3 regions of the Pantoea sp. Ae19-2 genome follow, and region 2 is predicted to be linked to each of the others. Evidence: predicted binding sites of a transcription regulator. Region 2 holds the regulator's gene; each other region holds the start of a gene.
The links. Region 2 encodes LexA, which represses DNA repair genes until DNA is damaged. Its sites were predicted from a motif close to TNCTGTATGTACATACAGNA; they were not measured.
Positions count from the first base shown of each region.

Region 1 (5,389 bases), 2.3 Mb from region 2:
CCACGCCGTCATACACCTGATAACCCCTCAGTGAAGGAGTTTGCCGCGTCTGACTGGCAAACAAGTTCAAAAGTGTAAATCGATAAAAACAGACTGACCGCCCCTTATACTGGCCACTAAGCCGGTTAACTCACGTCTGACAACCCGCCAAACGTACGCCTTAAAATTTATTGCCTCCGTAAGAGATAACCTTTATTTACATCACCGGTGTTATCGCAAAAAAAGAATTTTTATCCTGACTGGAATTAACGCGCCTGAGTGAAAACAATTATCCTTCACAGGGTTTTGTTTAATTTTCATTTAACTTCCAAACTATTTTTCAAGAGTGTTGCCGCGGTGTCTCGAACAGCAATATAAGGTTTTCTTCAGTTTCAATCCGATGATATCGCTGATAAAAGAAAGATATTTTTCGATAATAAATAAGAAGGGTCGCGGCGGTACGAATGAAAGATGGCTTTGTTTATCTAAACTCCTTTCGATAAAAACGCCGTGTTAATGTGGGTGGCGCTATAGAGGTAAGGCTGTGAACATGTTGCCTCATCCCGCAGTGAAGGCACCTCTGGCAGGGCGTGAGCAGCAAGCCAGGCAAGGCCTGTCAGCATAAAGTGAGAATGAGCAGGTTTATAAGAAATAATATCTGATTAAAAGATTTAACTTTTTAAAAAAAGTGCTCCGCGTTAATGTAATATCCTTGTTTACCCATCCTTTGGTTAAAATGAAATACTTAATTCAAACTCTGCTCGCTAACTCAAATAGCGGTGGGCAGATTAAATATGAGATTTATTCTGACGTTCAAGGCTCTGACTCTTTAAGCAAGATCCCTGAAGGCACATGCAGGGTGATTTCATATAAGCTGGTCAAGGGCTCTATTCAGTTACTGGATGACGATCTGGATTTGCAGGCGTTATTTGATGCTAACCGACCGGCGCAGGGCGTGTTTTATCCAGATGGGCCTCACCGGGTTAATCTTGAGATGCTGGTGGACTACCTTCATAAACAATCCTGAGTGACGGCGAGCCGTATTTACTTAAAAAGGCGTGATGGCATGTTAACGGGATGCAAACACATCGTTGCGCTGTTTTTTGGCTTTGTAATCTAAATTGCATGCCTCACTCTTCATGCATTTCCTGGCGATAAGGATTACGTCAGGCGAAGTTAAAAATGATACAGGTCTGTTACTGCAGGGACGATACGGATGTAAATATAGGGTATTCGATGACGTGCTTTTTAATGATGAGGCATTGATTGAGCAGGTAAAAGCATGCCCCGGCGCGGAACATGCTCGCGATAAAACCACTCAGGACGCTTTAAAAGGGTCTTTTTTATCATCCTGACTGTCATCATTTTTTCTCGGGACTTCCCCGTGATCCTTAGGTGCATCCTTAGCGGGATGATCGTCTTCCTCATAGGCATTGCCTGCATGAGGTGCCGCTTCGGGTAAACCTTTGCTGACATCGCCCTCATGTTTACGCTGTTCGTTACTGTGATGTGTATGCATGCTTCGCTCCTTTTTGAGTCTGTTAAGTCTAGTCCAGCTAAACCAGACCGTCACAATTCCCCTCAATCAGTGGGGCTCGCTCAAAAATGGGCACCCTTACTTATAGCGACTAAGCTTACGCATTGACGCTTTGCTTTCATGGTGCTTACTCATCCTACCGTTTTCCGCTCATGTCACTCACGCTAGTGAGTTCCGATTATTCCTAATGCAAAGTCGCTATATTGTTCTACCTTTAAATCTCCAGGCGACATTTTCATTGGATAAACAACCATAAGGAAACACAGCATGACTGATTCAATCGAAACCAAAAGCAAAACAGATTATCTGCGTGACGTGGCATCTCAGCTGAAAGAAATGCGTCACTATGCACAGACGAACACTGAGACGCTTTCTGCACATTGGTTAGCCTTTGACGCCGGCGAGTATAAAGATGAAGGAAACGCAGCCCGCATTGACGCGCTGCTGAACAAACAGGGTACGTTACTGGAAGATCTGGAGACGGCCATTCAGGATATCGAAATCGAAATTAACCACAGCGAGCAGGAGAGTTAAGCCATCCCCCGCTGACTGAGGCGGTGGCGGTTAACGGATTAATCAGCCACCAGCCAGAATTCTGCTTCATCAAACATCTCTTCCACGAGGCGCGCTATTGTCGCCTTCTCGTTCTTACTGAGATCGGTCTCTATCGCATTCCGCTCCATAGGCTTGACCTTAACCTCAATGTCAGGGAACACGCGATGCACCCGTTTCTCTAGTTCTGCTAAAATCATCTCACGCGCTCCTGGCAGGCCCGCGACATTACGTTTATCGTAAATTAACTCTACAAACATGTTAACAATCCCTTAAGGGCAAAATCGCCTCGCCATTTTACTGTAAATAAAAACAGTATCAAGCTGATGTTTATCTTAATTCGTTTTTTCCGCGTCGCGTAGAAAAGCACCGTCATCTGGTTTACTCTGAGTGCGTTCACAACACTAAGTGCGCTCACTCACCAGGAGAAGTGCAATGCGACAATTGGTTATAGATATTCTGCTCAAACTAGCAAAAATGGATGTCGACGCTAAGGAACTGACTGCGCAGATAGAAGCACAGTCATTGTTGGTGGCAGCTTTATTGGTCCAGGCGAAACAAGATAACGCATTAACCATCTCCGAAACGGTTCAGGATGCGATAGTGACGGCTTCACGTTCATCATCTGAATTTATGCAGTCGGATATTGATTTACTGCTTACTCACATTAACCGGCTGCTGGCCGTCGCTAAGTATGTTGAAGTGAGAGGCAAAATGGCGCAGGAAGAGTAATGGCAAACGCTGGCGATAAGTGTGTTGTCTGTCGCCAGCGACGCCGTAAAAAGGAGAGGCTCAGCGAACCCATCCTGATCATTAACAGGGCGACGAGATCCGCGGTATTTTCATTGTCCCGTTAAGACCTGCTCACTACAGTTCATTTTTAATACAGAATTCTTCCCAGCTCATTCCCAGTGATTCCGCATGCGATCTGAGATAACGTTCTATGGCCTCGGCAGCGACGGCTTTATCCGGTTCAGCCAGCTGGATCGAGAAAATCATACCATCAAGGTTCTTCTGGCGTAAAAAAGCCGCGTAGATGCGTTCAGCATGCCATTCACGTAGTTCACGCAGTGACATATTGGCGGCGCGGGCATCGCTTTCTGTGAGTTCGTCTAATGCTGCCTGGAAATCCGCGTGGGCGGTAAAAAACAGGGCGCGAGCCTCGGCGTAATAAGCTTCTGGAGTTTTCATTGCAGGTTTCCTGATAGGTAGTGCAGGGCGACAGTGTAGCCTGTTGCGTCTGGCTTGTCAGGCTAAGTGGGGCAGGATGAAAAACGGTCAGTTCGCGGTGCTGATATTGATAAATGTTGCCCGTGCGCGATGAAAGCGTCATAAAATGCAGTTTTACGCTTAGGGCAGCATTCAGATAGCTTGCGCACCTTACCGTAAAAATTATAACGTAGCCGCCATTGACCGGATTTTAGGGATTAAAAAATGAAAAACTGGATGCTGATTGCCACTCTGGCGCTGAGTGGCTGCGCACAAATCAATAGTTATGAGAGTGCGGTGCAAACGCCTGCTCCGGCAAATTTGCAGGGTAACTGGCAGACAGTAGGGCCACAAAGCGATCTGATTAGCGATAAGGCGATTGCCAGTCTGATCGTCAATGCCGATGGCAGCACTCTGGATTGCCGCCAGTGGCAGCGTGTCATTGCAAAACCAGGCAAGCTGACCCAACTCAATGGCGATTATGTCAATGTGACGCGTCAGGTGCGGGTGATGACGCTGGACGTCGATAACGGTGAGCTGGAATACGATGGTCTTACCCTGCGCAAGGTCGAAAAGCCGACCGTTGAATGCCAGAAAGCAGAGCAGGAAGTGGCAAAACAGCCTAATGCCGACGTTATTCAAAATATCGAGCCTGAAATTATGCGGCCGGCATTAGCAAAATAATTGGCTGAATGCGGTCCAGAGACCGCACTCAGCATAGTCTCACGGGTGAATCAGTCAATCTGGTGGCGTTGGCAACCTCTGTTTATGCTTCAACAACCCAGACGCTCACGCTGCCACCATTACAGCTAAACAGCGCGCTGCCATTATCATCGGTGGTAATGGTCTCTGACTTATGCCCAAGATAGTCACGCCACACTTTTCCGGCATAGCCTTCACCCATCGCAATGTGTTTTTCTCCCGCCTCACCGTTTGACATGATCACCACGCAACCGGGCTTTTCCGCCGTGCCGCTTCGGCTAAAGGCTACACAGTTTGGATGATCGAAATAATCGGTTTGTGCGCCCCAGCCAAATAGCTGGCGGGCTCGGATCAGACCTTCGAGTTCGGGAATAACGGGCATATCGACCTGGTGAACGTCGCCATCACCGCCCTCATCCTGATAGCTGGCACCGAAAAGATCGGGATAGAACACTGTCGGTACACCTTGCTCACGTAACAGAATAAGCGCGTAAGCGAGCGGTTTAAACCAGGCTTCAACAGGGGCTTCCAGCGACTGTAACGGTTGCGTATCGTGGTTTGCGACGATGGTTACGGCATGCCAGGGATCGGCCAGAACCAGTGAGTTATCAAAGATTTTGCTCAAGTCGTAGGCGCTGCCCGCTTTAGAGGCCTGATGAAAGTTCATATGCAGGGGTGCATCAAAGAGCATCGTTTTGCCGTCAACCTGGTGGATATATTCCTGCAGTTTGTCGGTTTCAAAAGACCAGTATTCCGCCACGATAAATAAAGGTTCGTTGGCGACTTCCTGAACGTGGTCGATCCACGCTTTATAAAACCACGCCGGGATATGTTTTACGGCATCCAGTCGGAATCCGGTGCAGGGCACCTGTTCCATCACCCAGCGCGCCCAGTATTTAAGCTCTTCGCTCACGGCATTATTACGGAAGTCAATATTGGCACCCATCAGGTAATCGAAATTACCGAGCTCGCTGTCTACCTGGTCGTTCCAGCCCTCTGCGGTGTAATCGTTGATGATCTTAAAAACGCCGTTTTCATCGGGGTTTTCAATATGATCGACACCGCTGAAACATTTATAGTCCCAGATGAATTTAGAATACTGTCCTGCCCGGGCAGGGAAGTTAAATCGTGTCCAGGCTTCACACTCTATAACATCAGGGTATATTTCATCGCGATTATCGGGATTAACCCGATTGACCCGAATCTGCTCTTTTTCGTCAGCGCCCATTTTATGGTTCACCACAACATCCAGCAGTACGCCGATATCGTGACTGCGTAACGCATTTACCGCATCCAGTAATTGCTGTTTATCACCGTATTTTGTGGCTTTACTGCCTTTTTGTTCGAACTCGCCTAAATCGAACAAATCATAGCTGTCATAACCCACCGAGTAGCCACCGGATTCACCCT
Region 1 covers NZ_JBCHWE010000001.1:1,307,426-1,312,814, forward strand. The annotation lists gene AAIE03_RS06030 (hypothetical protein) at 839-1,006, shown strand; gene AAIE03_RS06035 (hypothetical protein) at 1,298-1,498, opposite strand; gene AAIE03_RS06040 (hypothetical protein) at 1,784-2,050, shown strand; gene AAIE03_RS06045 (DinI-like family protein) at 2,089-2,328, opposite strand; gene iraP (anti-adapter protein IraP) at 2,504-2,800, shown strand; gene AAIE03_RS06055 (DUF6388 family protein) at 2,936-3,259, opposite strand; gene yedD (lipoprotein YedD) at 3,503-3,961, shown strand; gene amyA (alpha-amylase) at 4,044-5,389, opposite strand, start outside.
Region 1: a site for LexA is predicted at 2,367-2,386, ahead of AAIE03_RS06045 (DinI-like family protein). Genes of this name have one in related genera too.

Region 2 (5,389 bases):
AATCGCCGCAATCAGCGCTGGCATTACCAGCATATGATGAATGTTATTACGGTAGTAGGTCATCAGCACGGCCTGCTCGCGCGGCAGAATAATGATGTCACCAATACTGTCTTTCTCACTCTCGAACTTGTTCATGCTAAGGGCATGGTCCAGCAAGGCTTCGGCGGACATGTCTGGCAATGTTGCATCCGGTGAGTAGGGCACATTGCGCAGCAACTGGGTGTAGCACTCCAGTTGCTCAATCAGCTGCTCGCGAGTTAGTGAGCGCTGACGTGAAGCAAGCAGGGCGGTCACGCACAGGTTCATGGCATTCGCCGCGCCGGCTTCATTGATTCGCACCATGATGGTGGCCGCGATATCATTCGCCGTTGGGGTTAACCAACCCGGGCGTTGGGCTTCAATGGGATCGATAGAATCCCGCCATTCAGGAACGCGCTTGTTCAGATAATTTATCAGCGGCAGCGGCTCACCAAAATTCACGTATCCCTGGCCGAGGTTACGCAGCTTGCGCAAGCCGCGCACCATCTGCATAAAGCCTTCTTTCTCTTTAACGGCACCGCGCAGTTCTTTCGCGTAGGTTCCCACTTCCATGACGTGTTCATAGCCGATGTAAATAGGCACTAACGTGATAGGGCGCGTACCGCCGCGCAACATGGCCTGCAGCGTCATGGATAACGTCCCGGTTTTAGGATCCAGCAGTCGGCCAGTACGTGAACGGCCGCCTTCAACGAAGTACTCGACGGAATAGCCGCGGGTAAAAAGCTCGCCCAGATATTCGCGGAAAACGGTGGAGTAGAGCTTGTTGCCCTTAAAGGTACGGCGAATAAAGAAGGCACCCAGACGGCGGAAAATCGGCCCGGCAGGCCAGAAATTCAGGTTAATACCGGCGGCGATGTGCGGCGGTACCAGCCCCTGGTGATACAGCACGTAAGACAGCAGCAGGTAATCCATGTGGCTGCGGTGGCAGGGCACATAAACGATCTCGTGTCCGTCCTGCGCCAACTGACGCACGCGCTCACCGCCGTTCACATTGATACCCTGATAGAGGCGGCTCCAGAGCCAGCCCATTACCCGGTCCGTCACGCGAATGGCTTCATAGGAGAAGTTGGCGGCAATCTCTTCCATCATCTCGATGGCGTTCTGCTGCGCTTTCTCATGGGAAATCTTTTTACTGCGTGCTTCGTCTTCTACCGCTTTTTCAATCGCCTTCGATTGCAGCAGGCGGTTGAACAAATCCTGGCGCGCGGGAAGGCGCGGGCCAACAGCCGCCAGACGCTGACGGGCAAAGTGGATACGGGCAACCCGGGCCAGTTTCTGGGCGATGGATTTATCCGTGCCGTGCTCAGTCGCCATACGACGCAGAGAGACGGTCGGTGAGAAGCGCACAAAACTGTCACGTCCATGCCAGAGCACGGCAAAGAATTTTTGTACGCCGTTAAGCAAGCGCAAATGCGGTGGATTGTCTTCACCCTGCACTTCCCGGCCAGGTGCACGACCAAACATAACTGAAACCGGTAACATCTGAATATCAAGCTCAGGATTACTGCGGTGCAGATCAAGATATTCGTGGAAGATTTTTACCGACTCGACGCTGGGCACGAAATAGGGGAACACGCGCGGACCGTCGTGAATAAAGACATGGCGCGGCAACAGGGCCCCGTCAATCTCCAGTGGTGAGAGCGGATCGGGCAGATCGTGCCGGATGCACTGCGCACGCAAAGTGAGGAGATCGGCCTTTGAATCATAAGGCAGGACATACATAATAGGCCGGGTAGGATCCAGCCCATGTTCGGATACGGGATCGGCCGGAATGGCCTTACTCTTTACCAGAAACGAAAGGGGTAAATTCAGTAATTTATAAAAAAGTATACGCCAACCTGACATAGACAATATGAAGCCTCTTGTTAGCAAAGCGGCGCAAGCTTATCAGAAAGCGCAGCAAAAATCTGTGACAGCGACAATTGTGCGCTGCCCAATATTGACGTCAATCCTTTGAAAAGAGTTCCTTTATTATGACAAATAATGCCACCGGCCTTAACCGTATTGTGAAAGCGGCCGGCTATTCATGGCAAGGTCTGCGTGCTGCCTGGCAGCACGAAGCCGCTTTTCGTCAGGAAGCGGTTGCCGCAGTGGTGGCGATTATCCTGGCCTGCTGGCTGGATGTCGATACTGTTTCGCGCATCCTGATGATTGGTTCTGTCGTGCTGGTGATTATTGTCGAAGTCCTGAACAGCGCGATAGAAGCCGTGGTAGACCGCACAGGCCAAGAGCGTCATCCGCTTGCCGGGCGGGCAAAAGACATGGGATCCGCTGCCGTTTTTATCGCAATATTACTGGCCCTTTTTGTCTGGGGAACGCTGCTTTGGTCGCATTTGCGATAAGCGTTCCATCTCGGCTCAAATAACTGATTTTGACCTGAGTTTTGGTTTCCATTTCACCAATACCTGTATATACTCACAGCGACTGTATAAACAACCAGGGGGCGGGATGAAAGCATTAACCAGCAGGCAGCAACAGGTCTACGACTTGATTCGCGACCACATTAATCAAACAGGCATGCCGCCAACGCGTGCAGAAATTGCTGCACAACTCGGTTTTCGTTCGCCCAATGCGGCCGAAGAACACCTGAAAGCACTGGCGCGTAAAGGCGTGATTGAAATTGTCTCTGGTGCGTCCCGCGGTATCCGTTTGTTAATGGAAGAAGAGCCATCAGAGGGCCTGCCGCTGATCGGTCGTGTTGCCGCCGGTGAGCCATTACTGGCCCAGGAACACATTGAAACGCATTACAAAGTGGATCCCGACATGTTCAAGCCTTCAGCGGATTTCCTGCTGCGCGTAAGCGGTATGTCAATGAAAGACATCGGCATCATGGATGGCGATCTGCTGGCCGTACACAAAACGCAGGACGTGCGCAATGGTCAGGTTGTGGTGGCGCGCATCGATGACGAAGTCACGGTAAAACGCTGGAAAAAGCAGGGTTCTGTGGTGCATCTCTTACCTGAAAACAATGATTTCGAGCCTATCGTTGTTGACACCCGTGCCCAGTCACTGACCGTTGAAGGTCTGGCCGTGGGCATTGTGCGTAACGGTGAGTGGCTGTAAAACCGGTTAAGATTGTCGGCTTTCGTCAATCTTACTATTCCCCTGCTTGTCCTTACTTTTCCGCTGTGGGTTGACCTGAAACCCCGGCGGTTCATCGCACGGATTCACGAATGCGCTTTCTGACGGCTACCGATAAAAAACTGTGGCGGTTAGCGCTGCCCATGATCCTGTCAAATATTACGGTTCCTTTGCTCGGCTTGGTCGATACGGCCGTTATTGGCCATCTCGACAGTCCGATCTATCTGGGCGGCGTCGCCGTAGGCACGACCGTCACCAGCTTTGTCTTCATGTTGCTGCTTTTTCTACGCATGAGCACTACGGGCTTAACGGCACAGGCATTCGGTGCGGGCGATAAGACCGCGCTGGCGCGTGCGCTGACACAGCCACTGATCATCGCCCTGGTGGTCGGCATCCTGTTTATCTTCCTCCGCTATCCCGTCACCGCATTGGCGACCCGCTTTGTCGGTGGGGATCCGTCGGTGCTGGAACAGGCTGCCCTGTTTATTCATATTCGCTGGCTCAGCGCGCCCGCAACGCTGGCTAACCTGGTAATCCTGGGCTGGCTGCTGGGCGTTCAGTATGCCCGGGCACCCGTCATCCTGCTGGTGGTGGGGAATGTCATCAATATCCTGTTAGATCTTTGGTTGGTTCTGGGCCTGCACTGGGGCGTGGCCGGTGCTGCCACCGCCACCGCGCTGGCAGAATACGCGACGTTGCTGGTCGGTATGGCAATGGTGTGGCGCGTATTAAGGCTCCGTGGTATCAGGTTTGATATGCTCGCCCGCAGCTGGCGTGGCGATATTCACCGCCTTCTTCGCCTTAACCGCGATATCTTACTGCGCTCATTGCTCTTGCAGCTCTGCTTTGCCTCGCTGACCGTACTGGGTGCCCGTATTGGCCCGGATGTGGTAGCGGTAAATGCTATCCTTCTGATGTTTATCACTTTTACCGCTTATGCCCTGGACGGCTTTGCCTATGCCGTCGAGGCCTTTGCTGGCGAAGCACACGGGGCAAAAGACGGTAGCCGACTGCAGCAGGTATGGTTGTCTGCCTGTCGCCAGGCCCTGTTAGTGGCGCTGTTTTTCTCGCTGGCCTATGCTTTTTTTGGCTATCAGATCGTGACTTTGCTGACTTCTATTCGTGCACTGCAAGAGGCGGCCGATAGTTTTCTGATTTGGCAGATGGTGTTACCGCTGATCGGCGTCTGGTGCTATCTACTGGATGGCATGTTTATTGGCGCAACGCGGGGCAGAGAAATGCGTAACAGCATGGCAGTGGCTGCGCTGGGTTACTTCCTGACGCTCACGACACTGCCTTGGCTGGGCAACCATGGTTTGTGGCTGGCTATCGCCGTTTTCCTGGCCCTGCGCGGCTTATCCTTGTGGCTGGTCTGGCGTAAGCACTGGCGTAATGGCACCTGGTTCAATGCCTGACCGCTCAGCCGGAATTATGACGCAGGATACATAATATTTTCATTTTTTCCGGCAATCCTGAGATTACCTACTACAATTAACTTTGAATGGCGCTGATGACCAGCGCTTTATATCGTGATTTTGCTTAACTGCAAGATAATGCGAAACCGAAGGATAACGTGGAGGTCTGCAATGAATAAAGACGAAGCGAGTGGTAACTGGAAACAGTTCAAAGGAAAAATGAAAGAGAAATGGGGCAAGCTGACCGATGATGACATGCAAGTCATTGAAGGTAAACGCGATCAGCTGGTCGGTAAAATCCAGGAACGTTACGGCTACGCAAAAGAAGAAGCGGAGAAGGAAGTAACGGCCTGGGAAGGTTCTAACAAAGATTACCGCTGGTAATCACGCTTTTCAGGGACGCTCCTACCCGGGTCGGTACGCTCATGCCGGCCACCGCACAAGGATGTGCAAACTAGCCCCGCTTACCGCGCTTTTTCCCTTCAGTATGATGATCGTGATCACAATGTTCATGCTGTTCACACGCCTCAACTTCAGCACAGTTCTCACATAAGCCATGCGCTTCGATCACGCTATTTCTGAGGACAAAATGGGCTTCCTCAGCCAAAGAGGCGATGATCTGCTCCGCGCCCTGAGCCTGCTTTTCGGTCACGCCAGCACAGCGATCGCACACCAGCATAACCGACGTGTGTGCAGGCGCTTCGAAGTGATGGCACATTACGTAGCTGTTATTTGACTCCACCCGATGAATAAATCCCTGCTCTAGCAGGAAATCCAGCGCGCGATAAACGGTGGGCGGTTTTGCCTGTGGCTCGCTAACCCGCAGCTGATCAAGCAGATCATAGGCACTGATT
Region 2 covers NZ_JBCHWE010000001.1:3,637,788-3,643,176, reverse strand. The annotation lists gene plsB (glycerol-3-phosphate 1-O-acyltransferase PlsB) at 1-1,884, opposite strand, end outside; gene AAIE03_RS16750 (diacylglycerol kinase) at 2,013-2,381, shown strand; gene lexA (transcriptional repressor LexA) at 2,488-3,102, shown strand; gene dinF (MATE family efflux transporter DinF) at 3,213-4,535, shown strand; gene AAIE03_RS16735 (CsbD family protein) at 4,707-4,919, shown strand; gene zur (zinc uptake transcriptional repressor Zur) at 4,990-5,389, opposite strand, start outside.

Region 3 (5,389 bases), 1.6 Mb from region 2:
ATCCTGAGCGAGTTGAGTTTAAGTCTGTCATTAACTTGAAAAAAACCGTTTTATGTTCCAGGCTTTTCAGCACATGGACAAAAAACGAGGAACAACAAGATGAATAAAGTGATGGGATGTATCGCTGCGGCGCTGACGCTGGCTGCGCTCTCTGGTTGTACGACTTACGATCGTGCCGAAAGCTACGTGACTAAGCCGGTGGTTAAGGACGTCAAAAAAGGCATGACCCGCGAGCAGGTACGCCAGATTGCTGGCCCAGCTTCCACTGAAATCACCATGGTGCATGCACGTGGTACCTGCCAGACCTACGTTATCGGCGAGCGTGACGGTAAAGCCCAAACCTATTTCGTCAGCTACAACGATGTAGGCCGCGTGATGAACTACGGCTTCCAGAGCTGTGCTGAATACGACACAGACCCGCAGGTTAAGCAGTAATTAGCCGCTTTAAATAAGAAACGGCTCGCCATTGGGTGAGCCGTTTTTTTTATAGCTACAATCCTGCCGGTCGGGGCACTTCAATGTAGCTGCCGTTAATTTCCCGCTGATAGTAGTGCCCGTCCTGCACATAAAAGCGCCTGCCGTTAAAATCCAGCACTCTCATGCCCGTTTCGTAGGTTTGCACAGGCGGCTCAACCACCACGTACTCTTCTCCGTGACGCTGATAATAACTGCCGTTAAGCAGGTAATACGTTAATCCGCCAATCAATACCGCCGTTGCGGCCAGCGGCAGAACATGGAAGTGATCGGGGCCGTGCCAGCGCGGTGCCGGACCATGCCAACCTGGGCCGGGTCGCCAGTGTGGACCCGGGCCCCAGTCGCCGGGACGAGCAAACGCGTGAGTGGGCGCGACAATTGCTAGCGCCAGTAATGAGGCGATAACCGTTTTCATTAGCATTCTCCTGCAGTTATTACCTGCAGAATTCTCTTTTTGCTGCGTAAAGACAAGGGGAAATGCTGTGCATTATTGCCCGTTTACCACGCTTAACGTTTTCTTAACGGGAACAGGATGATGATGAAGAAATAAGGAGAAGATAAGACAAAAACAGAGAGAAAGACCTGGCGGTGGACGCCAGGTCTGGCGTGATTAGCTGTGCTCTAATTCACTGTGTTCGCTGCGCTCTAAAACGCGTTTATCGGTCAGGCCCAGCCAGCGACTGGTAAGCGATCCTGCGGTCATTGAGCCATTGACGTTTAACGCGGTTCGTCCCATGTCAATCAGAGGCTCAATGGAAATCAGCAGCGCGACCAGCGTGACCGGCAGCCCCATCGCAGGCAGGACGATCAGCGCGGCAAAGGTCGCTCCGCCGCCGACACCGGCTACGCCTGCTGAACTCAATGTCACAATGCCGACCAGCGTGGCAATCCACAGCGGATCAAAAGGATTGATGCCGACCGTCGGGGCGACCATCACTGCCAGCATCGTCGGATAAAGACCGGCACAGCCGTTCTGTCCAATGGTGGCACCAAATGAGGCCGAGAAGCTGGCAATCGATTCAGGTACGCCAAGGCGGCGGGTTTGCGCCTCCACGTTCAGTGGAATGCTGGCGGCGCTGGAGCGGCTGGTAAAGGCAAAGGTCAATACCGGCCACACTTTGCGGAAGAAGCGCATAGGATTGATGCCGTTGACCGACAGGAGCAGCGCATGAACCACAAACATAAGGGTCAGGCCCAAATAGGATGCCACAACAAAGCTGCCCAGCTTGATGATGTCCTGCACGTTGGAGCCGGCAACGACTTTGGTCATCAGCGCCAGCACACCATAAGGTGTCAGCTTCATAATCAGGCGAACCAGCTTCATCACCCACGACTGCAGCGTATCAATGGCGGTCAGTACCCGCTGGCCTTTTACCTCATCATCCTTGTGCAACTGCAGGGCAGCCACACCCAGGAACGCGGCGAAGATGACCACGCTGATGATGGACGTCGGGCTGGCACCGGTTAAGTCGGCAAACGGGTTTTTAGGAATGAATGACAGGATTAACTGAGGCACTGTCAAATCAGCGACTTTACCAACGTAGTTGCTCTGAATCGCGCTCAGGCGAGCCGTTTCCTGGGCGCCCTGTACCAGACCGGTCGCGTTAAGGTGAAACAGGCCGGTGACAAAAACGCCGATCAGGGCAGAAATTGCCGTTGTAAACAGCAGTACGCCGATGGTCAGAAAACTGATTTTTCCCAGTGAGGAGGCATTGTGCAGGCGGGCCACGGCGCTGAGAATCGACACGAACACCAGCGGCATCACAATCATCTGTAACAGCTGAACATAACCGTTACCCACGATGTTAAACCAGCCGATAGAGGCTTTAACGATATCGCTGTTGCCGCCATAAATCAGCTGAAGCGCGAGGCCAAAAACTACACCCAGCACCAGGCCAGTCAGAACCTTTTTCGACAGGCTCCAGTTTGCCCGGCCAAGGCGCGACAGCAAAAGCAGTAGCAGCACAAATGCCACGACGTTAAGCGTAAGAGGAATATCCATAGCAACTCCGATGTAATGCAGCATTCCCTGGTCAGGAGAGCAGCAGAGGTTTGATCGTAAAGATACGTATCCAGAAATGGTAACAGTTAGAAATCGCGCGATCTTATATCCAAATGGAATAGCTTATAACCTTACCCTTTTCCCGGGCAATTAACGCTCAGATTGCGCAGAAATGAGACGGCTAACGCCATTTTGTAAGGTGTCGAATACCTGGGCGGGCCAGCCATTTTCGCCAAATGAAGGCATCCCTACCGGGAACCACAGAGCGTAACCGATCAGGCATAAACAGAGCGCTCGCTCCAGTTGATTGCCTTTCTGGCTATTCAGTACCGGCAGGCGAAAACGCCAGCGGCAGGGCCAGAGTAGTGGAACGCCAGCGGGAGTGAGCATATCCGCCACAATATGGCTCAGATAACCGAGCGTCATGCCCTGCAATACATCGGCCGGGAGGGGCCAGCTTTTCGGGACGTTAATCTGAAACAGCCACAGGCTGGCCGCCACCGCAAGCAGGCTGTGGGTAAATCCCCGGTGACCAAAGGCCCGCGCAATAGGGTGGGACAGCCAGCGAAGCCGCTGTCCTAACAGAGATTTGGGATGATCGATATCGGGAAGCAGGCAGGTCAGTAACGTGGCCGGGATCAAATGCCACCAGTCTGCGTGCGCCATCACCGGCGTGAGTTCGGCCCGTTTGGCAAAAATAGCGCTGGCAACCGCAAAAAAGATATGGCCCTCGGCCGTCATGATAAAACCTGGCTGCAAAAACTGTCGATGCATCCAGTATAGGGATTTATCCAGTAAATGAGAACCTGTGACGCTGTAACGAAGCGTTAATTTTTTAAGCCTGTGCAACAGGTTACAACACAGGCACGATTACCCCAGTAAGTGGGCGGGCATCAGCTGTGTCAGATTGCCGAGTTTAACATCGGCCAGTGCCCAACGAGCATCTTCCTGATGGACGGCAGCCGGCACGACGATGGCGCGCATCCGTGCCGCTTTGCTCGCCACCATTCCGTTAACGGAGTCTTCCAGCGCGACGCAGTTTAACGGATCGATGCCCAGCGCCTCCGCCGCATTAACGTACACCTGAGGGTGCGGCTTGCTGTAAGGCAGGTTCTCCGCCGAAGACAGCACGTCAAACCAGGGCCGCAGGTTGAACATCTCCAGCACGGCTTCCAGCATAAACAGCGGCGAGGCCGAGACCAGGCCGGTTTTCAGCCCCTGCTGCTTACATAACCTCAGGGCCGATTCAACACCGGGCAGCAGAGGGCGTTCTGTCGCAATCAGTTCCATCACGCGGGTAATAATGCGCTGGGTAATCTCCTGCTGCGACGGACCGGTCCAGGGCAGCGTTTCATACCACATGCGCACGGTTTGATCGATGCGAAGCCCGAGCGTATCGGGCAGCGTATGACGGCGCGTTAAATCAACGTCCAGGGTGGAAAAGATATCCATTTCGGCCCGATCCCAGAGCGGTTCCGAATCAATCAGTAATCCATCCATATCAAATAAAGCAGCGTAAACCGGGCGGTGGTAAGACATAAGGCGCTCCCCTGTAAATAATCCCGCTACCTTACCACGAACGCAGGCGGGGGGTTAACGAGAGCCTTGCCGGGCGCAGCCTGCTCTTTTTTTTGGGAAAATTCCCTAAGGGCAGGTTAGACTGAAGGCTAACAGGATTTTGGGTTCAGGAGATATCATGACCTATCAACAGGCTGGCCGTATTGCCATCCTTAAACGCGTTGTCGGCTGGATAGTTTTTTTACTGGCGTTGCTCTCCACGATCATCTCACTGCTGAGTTTTCTCTTTAAACACAGTGAAAAGAAACCCGGCATTGATGCCGTGATGCTCGATTTTATTCATGTCATGGTCGATATGATTCGTTTTAACACGCCGTTTTTGAACGTTTTCTGGCACAACTCGCCCGTGCCGGAGTTTAACGGCCAGATGAACCTGGGGTTCTGGCTAATCTATATTCTGATCTTCATCGGGCTGGCCCTGGAAGCGTCAGGTGCGCGTATGGGGAGGCAGGTTCGCCATGTCCGCGAAGGCATTGAAGACCAGATGATCCTCGAACAGGCGAAAGGCAGCGAAGGGCGCACGCGTCAGCAGGTGGAAGAGAAGGTGCGCATTCCTCGTCACACCATTTTTCTGCAGATTTTCCCGCTCTATATTTTGCCCATCGTGATTGTTATCGCCGGATATTTTCTGCTTTCGTTACTCGGTTTTCTCTAACCGGCCAGGCCGGTTTAGCCTGGCCGGCCGCCAGCGCGTCGTCGTCCAGTAACTGACCTACGGCAAACTGCGCGGCCCCCAGCCAGTTGCCGCCGAACACGTTGGCCCGGTTTAGCAGATAATAAAGCTGATAAACCGGCTGGCGCTGTGAGAAGCCATCCGGCAGTGGCCAAACCTGATTATAGCCGTCGAAGATTTCTCTGGGCAGATCGTTAAACCAGCTCAGCATCGCCAGATCACATTCTCTGTCGCCCCAGTAACAGGCCGGATCAAAAATCCATGGCCCGTTCTGGCTGGCTGCGCAGTTGGCGGGCCACAGATCGCCATGCAGCAGGGAAGGTTGCGGGTGATGGGAGGCCAGGGTGCGCTGCACACGGTCGACAATCAGCTCGGCATTGCCGTAGAGAATGCCTTTCTCGGCGGCAATTTGCAGCTGCCAGCCGATACGCTGCTCTGCAAAAAAGACTGACCAGCGCCGTAGCCAACTGTTTGGCTGAGGTGTGGTGGTCAGGTTGTTATCGAAATCAAGACCAAACTGCGGTTGTTCGCTCCACTGATGCAGATGTGCCAATTGCTGGCCCAGCTGCAGTGCGCTGTGCGCATCGAGAGGCTGAGGCTTGATGTATTCCAGCAGCAGAAAGCTGTAGTCGCGATCGCTGCCCACCCCGTAGACCTCAGGG
Region 3 covers NZ_JBCHWE010000001.1:1,989,814-1,995,202, reverse strand. The annotation lists gene osmE (osmotically-inducible lipoprotein OsmE) at 100-435, shown strand; gene AAIE03_RS09195 (DUF6515 family protein) at 491-889, opposite strand; gene AAIE03_RS09190 (L-cystine transporter) at 1,085-2,476, opposite strand; gene AAIE03_RS09185 (metal-dependent hydrolase) at 2,627-3,217, opposite strand; gene hxpB (hexitol phosphatase HxpB) at 3,347-4,015, opposite strand; gene AAIE03_RS09175 (YniB family protein) at 4,173-4,709, shown strand; gene AAIE03_RS09170 (fructosamine kinase family protein) at 4,666-5,389, opposite strand, start outside.
Region 3: a site for LexA is predicted at 3,237-3,256, ahead of AAIE03_RS09185 (metal-dependent hydrolase). Genes of this name have one in related genera too.